Regions from separate parts of the Virgibacillus kimchii genome, predicted to be linked through region 2. Evidence: riboswitches for the same ligand, from Rfam matches in the RefSeq annotation. Region 2 holds a riboswitch; the other holds the start of a gene.
The links. Region 2 has a riboswitch for thiamine pyrophosphate ahead of ACZ42C_RS16520 (YkoF family thiamine/hydroxymethylpyrimidine-binding protein). Riboswitches for the same ligand answer to the same signal wherever they lie in the genome.

Region 1: it holds a riboswitch for thiamine pyrophosphate, as region 2 does, so the genes downstream of both, tenA (thiaminase II) here and ACZ42C_RS16520 (YkoF family thiamine/hydroxymethylpyrimidine-binding protein) in region 2, are expected to answer to the same signal.

The regions. Positions count from the first base shown of each region.
Region 1 is NZ_AP043951.1:3,778,266-3,782,689, reverse strand. It holds gene ACZ42C_RS18435 (thioredoxin family protein) at 1-96, opposite strand, end outside; gene ACZ42C_RS18430 (Lin0512 family protein) at 256-615, opposite strand; gene ACZ42C_RS18425 (cysteine hydrolase family protein) at 617-1,231, opposite strand; gene thiM (hydroxyethylthiazole kinase) at 1,259-2,041, opposite strand; TPP riboswitch at 2,140-2,240, opposite strand; TPP riboswitch at 2,360-2,457, shown strand; gene tenA (thiaminase II) at 2,617-3,291, shown strand; gene ACZ42C_RS18410 (M14 family metallopeptidase) at 3,407-4,424, opposite strand, start outside.
Region 2 is NZ_AP043951.1:3,416,979-3,421,402, reverse strand. It holds gene ACZ42C_RS16530 (LL-diaminopimelate aminotransferase) at 1-222, opposite strand, end outside; gene ACZ42C_RS16525 (AraC family transcriptional regulator) at 500-1,288, opposite strand; TPP riboswitch at 1,506-1,608, shown strand; gene ACZ42C_RS16520 (YkoF family thiamine/hydroxymethylpyrimidine-binding protein) at 1,702-2,292, shown strand; gene ACZ42C_RS16515 (ECF transporter S component) at 2,307-2,912, shown strand; gene ACZ42C_RS16510 (ABC transporter ATP-binding protein) at 2,893-4,424, shown strand, end outside.

The sequences.
Region 1 (4,424 bases), 360 kb from region 2:
TACATCTACCTTTGATTTGTCAAAGTAGTCCAAAACCATTTTTTCTGCGTCTGCACAAACCGGGCAGCCGGCATGATAAAATACTGCTTTTTCCATACATAATACCTCCTTGGTTTGACTTACTACATCCAAGCATAGGTCAAATCCGAGGTACCATCAATAAGGCTTTCCCTATCATACCCATAGGAATAAGCTATCAATCACAGGAATTTATCGGTAAACTTTTGTTAATGCAAGTAAAACTGATGGGACTCCTTAATAGCCTACCTCCACTACAGCATTGACGATATACATCAAATCATTTTTATCATGCTGATCCTCAAGAATAATCCCGCTGGTGGCAGTCATTCCCCCTTTTACTGTTTCTACGGTCACGGTGCCATAAGGAATAAGCTGTTTTATTTTCTTTTCATCCAGATTTCCCAAATCCTGCGGAATGCCAAGTTTCACATTCACTTTCATTTTATTAATATCTTCATCAGGAAGCATTTTTCTTATTCCCGGCATGGAATTATAATGAATCGCATCCATCACCGCCCGCTTTGCCGCTTCATTGACATCCTGGCCGTGCAAATCTACCCCCGTGCCTGTTTCAATAAATAGAATTTCCTTCATATCATCTGCTCCTTTCCCATTGTCTTTTTATATCATCTGAATGCACTACATCTGCAAATGTCCCGTCAAGCAGAGCAAGTGCATAATCATGGTGTCGTTGATGGTCAGAAACGGCACAATCAGCGGGAACAATAACGTGAAAATCCCGCATATACCCGTCCCGGGCAGTGCTATCTAGGCAAACATTTGTATAAGCACCGGAAATGACCAGTTCAGTAACGCCACTACGGCGTAGAATCAATTCAAGGTCAGTGTACAAAAAAGCACTGTAACGATGCTTTATGACAATCTTTTCACCATGTTCCGGTATGAAAGGTTGAAAAAATTCTGCGCCCCAGCTCCCAGGTTCACAATAGGAAAGGCCGCTTTTCGAACCTGCTCTGCCATACCTTTCTTTTTGTGTCGGAGATGCTGTCCATTCACTATGTTCAGAAATGGCATGGATCACCGGGATGCTATTATTTCGGGCAGCATCCAGTAAATTTTTCGTCCTTAATAAAGTTTCCCGAAAAACGTGGACATTTTTCCCCCGTTTGGCTGCAGTACCGTCCGGATGGCAAAAATCATTTTGCAAGTCTACAAGTAGCAGTACTGATTTTCCATTTGAAGTGCTCATTTGCAACAGACCCCTTTTCACCATTCGCTAGTATATTTGCTCCACCCGTTTATACTTATCCACTTTCTCCTTATCGAGAAAGTACAGCTCATCTAGCAGTGCCGGGATAAATGAACCGGGACCATTTGCTTTTTCCATTGCCAATTCGGCGGCGATGCCATAAGCCGCAGCTACTTCAATTCCTGCTTCATATGGATCATTTCCTACACTAACATACGGCCCGACAAGAGATGTAAGCAGGCAACCGCTGGCAGTGATGTTTTGCAGCATGGCATGTCCGTTTCTGCACAGGGTCGTGCGCTTGCCATCAGTGATGACATCTGTTTTTCCGGTCGCGATAACGACAGTGTTATACTTATTGGCAACGCCTTTGGCCACCTCCGGATCTACTTCCTCAATCGTAGAATCCGGTCCTTTCATTACTGACAAAGTATCCCCGAGTACAGCAATTTCCCCCGCATTAGCACGGATGGCAGCAAATTTCACTTTATCCAGCAATTCATAGATCACTTCTGTACGAAATTTGGTCCCTCCAACTGCAATGGGGTCCAGGATTACCGGCACACCTTTTTCGTTTGCTGTTTTTCCGGCAATCAACATCGCTTCTGCCCGATCTTCGGTAAGGGTACCCAGGTTTAACACAACTGCTGCTGCATGCTGTGCATTTTCTACAGCTTCTTTAGGCGTATTGGACATGGCCGGAGACGCACCGACGGCGATGAGTCCATTGGCAGCCATATTTGTGGCCACTTCATTGGTAATATTATAAATGAACGGGTTCTCTTTCCTGATTTCTGCAAGATAGTCCATACTGAACGCTCCTTATTCATAGATTTTGAGAAAAAAATAGGGAAGATTACTAAAAAAACCACTCCGGAAATGGAGTGGTTTGATATACAAAATCCGTATATTCGCCAGCTCCACTTCCCTACGCTGGTACAAACCAGATCAGGTTCAAAGGGATTAAGAAAAATCTTATCTCAGCCTGCCGGCACCCCTAGTGGAATTTCATATGTACATTCATTATACCGATAACTTTCTCCTGGGACAAGAGGACAGGTACCTCGAACCGGTTTGCTATTTTAACAGGAAGCGGCTATAATTGTTATCGAAAATTAAATTAATTTGTAATTCTGCTGGGGGAGCACGTGGATGCTGAGAGAGTAAATCGACCCTTGGAACCTGATCTAGGTAAGGCTAGCGTAGGGAAGCGGATTGGCAATGTTCTATTTATGAGTATACCCATTGCTGAACCCATTTCTATGACTGGAAATGGGTTTTTATTTTCCTGTTTCCCCTTGCATGAAAAGAGGTGAGAGCATTCTGCAACTAAAAGGTCCAGCTACTTATTAAGCAAATTTAATAATCGGAGAGGAGAAGAGGAAATGGAAAAATTATTTACAGAACGTCTATGGGAAAAGGTGGAACCTATTTGGAACTCATACATCACCCACCCTTTTGTAAAAGGACTTGGGGAAGGATGGTTGGATCAGAATAAATTCATGCATTGGCTAAAACAGGACTATGTATATTTAATAGAGTATTCCAGACTTTTTGCACTGGGGAGCGCCAAAGCGCAGGATTTAAAAACGATGACCACTTTTGCCAAACTGCTGGACGGCACACTCCATATGGAAATGGATTTGCACCGGCAATATGCCGCCCAATTCGGCATATCCCAAGAAGACTTGGAAAAAACAGAAGCTGCCGCCACAACTACAGCTTATACAAGCTATATGCTGAATGTCTCCCAGCGCGGTGGAGTGGAAAATGTCGTGGCCGCTGTACTGGCTTGTGCCTGGAGTTATAATTTTATTGGCAAAAAGCTGGCAGCATGGCCAGGGGCAAAGGAGCACGAATTTTATGGCCGCTGGGTAAAAATGTATTCGTCGGATGATTTTACCGAACTGGCTGAAGACTGCAAAAATCTGCTTAATGAAATAGCAGCAGGAAAGCCTGAAAGAGATTTGGCTGAACTGGAAGAGATCGTCGTGAAAACAAGTAAATTGGAATATATGTTTTGGGATATGGCGGAGAATAAAGAAGATTGGCCGGTATAATTTCGCCCAAAAACAGCCCATCACCCATCTAATGATATATAATTTTTTATTAAAAGGCAAAAGCAGCCATCCGCAGAGCACTTGACTGCTCCACGGATGGCCTTATTCCCAGCCCTTATATGGCTTCTTCGGTATCCAACTCCGATGACCAGATTTCAATCAATTCATTTGAATAGTTTTCCAGGATACGATAAACCTTTCCTGAAATAAGCTCATTATTTTCCTGATGATAAAGCAGCAACAGAAAGCTATTCATATGTCTGACTACTTTATCGCCATCTCCCTGTTGTTCAAAAAGATCCACAGCTGTTAAATGGTTTTTCAGTGTGCGAGGAGCTGTTTCATCAGCAAATTCCTCTTCCTGTTCAAAACGTTCCACTAGCGATTGCATCCCGGCTGCAGTTACCCCTTCCGGCAAATAATCAATAACAACTTCAGCTTCGTTATAGTTATTTCCTTCTCCATCCGGGTCATAATCATTCTCAATATTTCCTGCCGGATCTACAGAGAACCATTTGATCGTCGTGGTTTCTTCAATTGTTAATGTTTCTCCGCCCATTCTTGTTCCGGCTACACTAATGACATCGGAGTCAAAAGTTGGTCGTGAACCATCCAGGGTATAATAAACAGTAGCTGGTTCGCTCATTTCAAAGTCTACCTCAACAGGATCATGGTACGTTCCTTCTTCCGGAGAAATCCAAGTTTCCGGATTTACATCATCGTTTGCATTTTCAAGGGCTACCTCAAATAATCCGATTAAGCCGTTGGCAAATTCCATTGCTTCTGCATGGCCTTCTTCAAATTCCGGTTGGAAGCCAACACTTACCCAGCGTTCCGTTTCTTCATCCCACAGTTGTGCTCCCACTTCAAAGTTCCATGCATAAATATCATGGTTATACCATAATGCGTCTGCTGAGTTGCCCCCTGCAGAATACAGCACATCCGGGATGGGGCCGGTTCTTCCAGGGTGGATAACAGTACCGCGGTAGTTTTTAATTTCTGTCAATATATGTTCTGAAGCCTGCCAGTAATAGGCTTCCTCTCCTGCCGTCGGACGAGGCAATGGATTGCGGTCTGCATCGTAAGCTCCAGGAGACCACATAAAGTACCCACCATGGGAATGAATATTCATG
Region 2 (4,424 bases):
TTTTGCTGCTTCCTCAGCCAGTTTTTGAATCACAATTTCATCCGCCATCGCATCTGGTTCACCAACCCCAAGATCGATTAGTAGCTTTCCGGGATGATCCTTCACCGCTTTTCTCTTTGCTCTTTTTATTTTTTCAAATTTATAGATCTCGTCTTTCTTGCCAAACTGCGCTCCACCTATTCTTTCAGAAAACTGATGTTGAATATAATCTACTTTTACCAAAACTGATTCCCCCAAATTTCAATTTCTTCTTCCTCTTGATTACTAGCCGTGCATTACCAGAAATATTACCCTTATGAAGTTCTGTCCTCTGATCCATTTATCTTGTTTTTATAATAATGGATGAGGGAAAAAATGTATTTAGATTTTTTGGAAGAATATTTGTATTTTTTTACAAAGATCGAGCGAGTCACCTCCTTTAAACAGAAGGAAAAAAATAAAAAAGTTGCCGGGGGAGGGTGTAATTTCCCTGGCAACCTTTCCTGCAGCTACAGTGTTTTCACCTTACTTCTGAAGGGTTTTTTCCTGTATATTGCTTAAATTGTCTGCTGAAATAATGCAGATCATTATAGCCAAGCGCTTTTGCCGCCTCCGTTACTGTCATTCCGGTAAAATAAAGTAAATGTTCTGCACGCTTTATACGGCAATAAACAATATAGGATTTTACTGTATGCCCAATCAATTCCTTGAATTTTTTGGAAAAGTACCTCGGGGAAAGATTGGCGCGTGCAGCTAAGCTTTCAATCGTATGTGGCTTTCCCGGATGCTGTTGAATAAAATTGGCTGTTTCGCGAATCGTTTCTGTTAAATTATTGCTTGTACCATCTATATTCTCTTCTTTTTCCTGTTCTTCTCTTAAGAGATGAATCATTAATTGCTTTAAAATTAACTTCCCTTCCGTTTTTGCCGCATATGTTTCTACTAAGAACAGCCGAACGTATTGGGTTAATAGAGATTCAAAACGAATCGTATTTTTAAGCATGCGATGGGAGGAGGGGATGAGTTGTACTTCCCCGGTTATATCAAAATGGATGTATGTTAACACGAGGGGGTCCTGGGGGTTGTGAGTTGCTTCCGTCTCATCACCCGGCTTAAACAGAAAACAATGTCCTTTTTCCACCTGGTATGTTTTTCCGTTCAGCTTTACTTCGCCTTCCCCATTCCAAACATAAAATAAGTCATAGTTGGGCATGGGCTGATCTCTTTTTCGCCACTTCCAGTTCGGTTCACAATGGATGGTGGCCAACGCAGGCTTTAACACAAAATTATCCGGATTGACATATAGCATCCGGTCCACTCCCTTCCTACACGGAAAACCTATGTTATTATTTTAAATTGGAATGAAACATGTGTAAATAACTTTTAGCTTTCAGAGGAACACCAAATAGCGATGTTTATACAAATTGCAATCTTCCCGGAACAGGATACCGTGGTTAATTCACCTGTTTTCCTTTACAAACAGGAGGATTCATGTTTATACTGAAGACAAATAACTGCATATCTGAATTTAGCACTGGGGGAGCTGCATTAGCGGCTGAGAAGATGGATATCTGACCCTTGGAACCCGAACTGGATAATACCAGCGTGGGGAAGTGCGGTCTGCTGTATGAATTTATTTTAAGCTGAAATTTTACAGACAAACTGCATTCCCTACGGAGTGCAGTTTTTTATTTTTACTTTATTTTCAGGAGGAGATTATGTATGGAAAACTATTGCGGAACAAGCAGAATTTCAGGGTGCCAGTTTAGCCTGCACCCCATGAGCGCAGACTTTGAAAATATTATTCTATCAGCTTTGGAGCAAACAAATACGTCGAAAGTCTGGAAGGAAACTGATGACGTAACCACTTGCATCCGGGGAAAGATGGTACATGTTTTCGACATTACACAAGCTATCTTTCTTCATGCTGCTTCAACCGGGGAGCACGTTGCCATGAACGGAACCTTTTCCATTGGATGTCCGGGGGATACCGATGCAGATGCCTACATGGACGAGACAGACACCCCTTTAAATGAAGACATGGTAAGTGCCATCAACCAGGAAGCAGGCTGTAAATTTTCCCTCTATCCGTTGGGAGAAAAAGATTATATGGATAAAATCTATGAACAGATTGATCTGTCAAAATCACGCGGCGTCAAAGTAAGCTCCTCTCATTATGCAACCAGGTTGGATGGGGATGTAAAAGATATTTTCCGGACTTTGCAGGAATCTTTTTATCTCGTACAGGATAAAGTGTCCCATGTCACCATGACATTCAGCATTTCAGCCAACAGTCCGTCCAATAAAGCTTAAGGAGATATGTGCAAATGACAAACCAATGGAAGCTAAAAGAAATTGTTCTCATGTCAGCTTTAGGTGTAATATTTGGGCTGATCTATTTAGGATTTTACCTGATAGGCCAAGGGTTCAGAAATGTGCTTGCCCCTTTTGGACTCGGTCAGTTCGGATATGAGATTATATTCGGTATTTGGTTCATCGTATCGATTATTGCTGCCTATATTATCCGAAAGCCCGGCGTCGCGTTTACTTCTGAATTAATTGCCGGGATTGTGCAAGTGCTGCTCGGAACGACTGCAGGACCTCAGCTGATCCTAGGTGCAGCTATACAGGGAGCAGGAGCGGAACTTGCTTTTGCACTGACGAAATGGAAAGATTATCGACTGCGGATCCTTGTGTTAGCTGGGATGGGTGCTGCCGTATTCAGCTTTGTCTGGAACCTGTATTCTTCCGGAAACATCGCGTTGGCACCTTGGTTACTTGTTTCCATGTTTATTGTCAGATTGATGAGCGGTGCATTGCTGGCCGGTGTACTTGGGAAGTGGATCAGTGACCAACTGGCAAAAACAGGGGTGCTCCGCGGATATGCTTTAGGAAAGGAGCGGCATAAACAACGTGAAAAAGGAGCCATTTAATCGCATCCTTGACGTGCAGGACTTCTCTTTCAGTTATGAAAACCCGGAAGACCCTTTATTAAAGAATATCCATTTTTCCTTGTATGAAAATGAAACAGTGCTTCTTATCGGTGCCAGCGGATCAGGGAAAAGCAGTCTCGCCCTATGTTTAAATGGGTTATATCCGGAAGCAGTGGAAGGAGTTTCTTCCGGTGACATTTATTATCGCGGTAAACATGTCCAGGAGTTTCCAAAAGGAGAATTGAATCAGCAAATCGGCATCGTGTTTCAGGATCCTGATAGCCAATTTTGCATGATTAAAGTGGAAGATGAACTGGCATTTACATTGGAAAACCGTAAAGTCCCTTCCATGGAAATGCCACAGCATATATCCCAAGCGTTGCAGGATGTCGGGATGGAAGGATTTGAAAAAAAGAAAATCCATGAGCTTTCAGGCGGACAAAAACAGAAAATTGCATTGGCATCCGTGCTTTTGCTGGAACCGGAACTCTTAATTCTTGATGAACCAACTGCCAATCTGGACCCTTTGTCCCGAGTCGAGTTCATTGACCTGTTACACTCGCTGCAGCAAAAAAAGGGTTTAACTCTCCTCATCATTGAACATGAGCCTGATGATTGGCTGGATATGACAGACAGGGTGCTTGCTGTAGGAAGCAGCGGAAAACTTATTGCTGAAGGACCTGCTCACACCGTGTTTACCAGGCAGGCAGCACTGTTAAAAAAGGAAGGGATGTTCCTTCCAAAGTGCTATATGTCCGACAACAAGAATTTTCGGGTCCGCCCTGCCCTCCCAACATCTGAAGAGATTTTATCCGTCAAAAACCTTACGTTTAAAAGGAAAAGAGACACCGTTCTTCAAAACGTCAATTTGGAAATAAACCGTGGTGAATTTGTATCCATTGCAGGGGAGAATGGTGCTGGGAAATCTACACTTCTGCAACAAATGGCAGGATTGCTTTCTTGTAAAAAAGGCAGGATTTTATTTTTTGACAAAGAATTGCAGCAATGGAACCAGAAAGATTTGAGAAAGAGAATAGGGTATGTTTTTCAGAATCCGGAACATCAGTTTATTACTGATACCGTCATCGACGAACTGACATATGGAATGAAACTGAACGGGTATGCGGAGGAAAAACAGGAAGAAGCTGCAACAAGGCTGATGGAACAATTTCACCTGATGCAACACCGTTTCAGCAATCCATTTTCTTTAAGCGGCGGGCAAAAAAGGCGCTTGAGTGTAGCTACGATGCTGGACCAAACGCCGGATATTTTATTTTTCGACGAACCAACTTTCGGGCAGGACGCGTCCACGACAGAGGAATTGATGCATATAGTAAGACAATTACAGGCCGAATACGGTGTAACCATTGTTTTTGTCACCCATGACATGGATATTGTGGACAGCACTGACCGGGCGATCATACTGCATGACAGGAATATTATTTTTGACGGGGAACCGGAAGATTTATGGAATCGGGAGGATGTTGTCAATCAAGCCAGATTGCGTCTTCC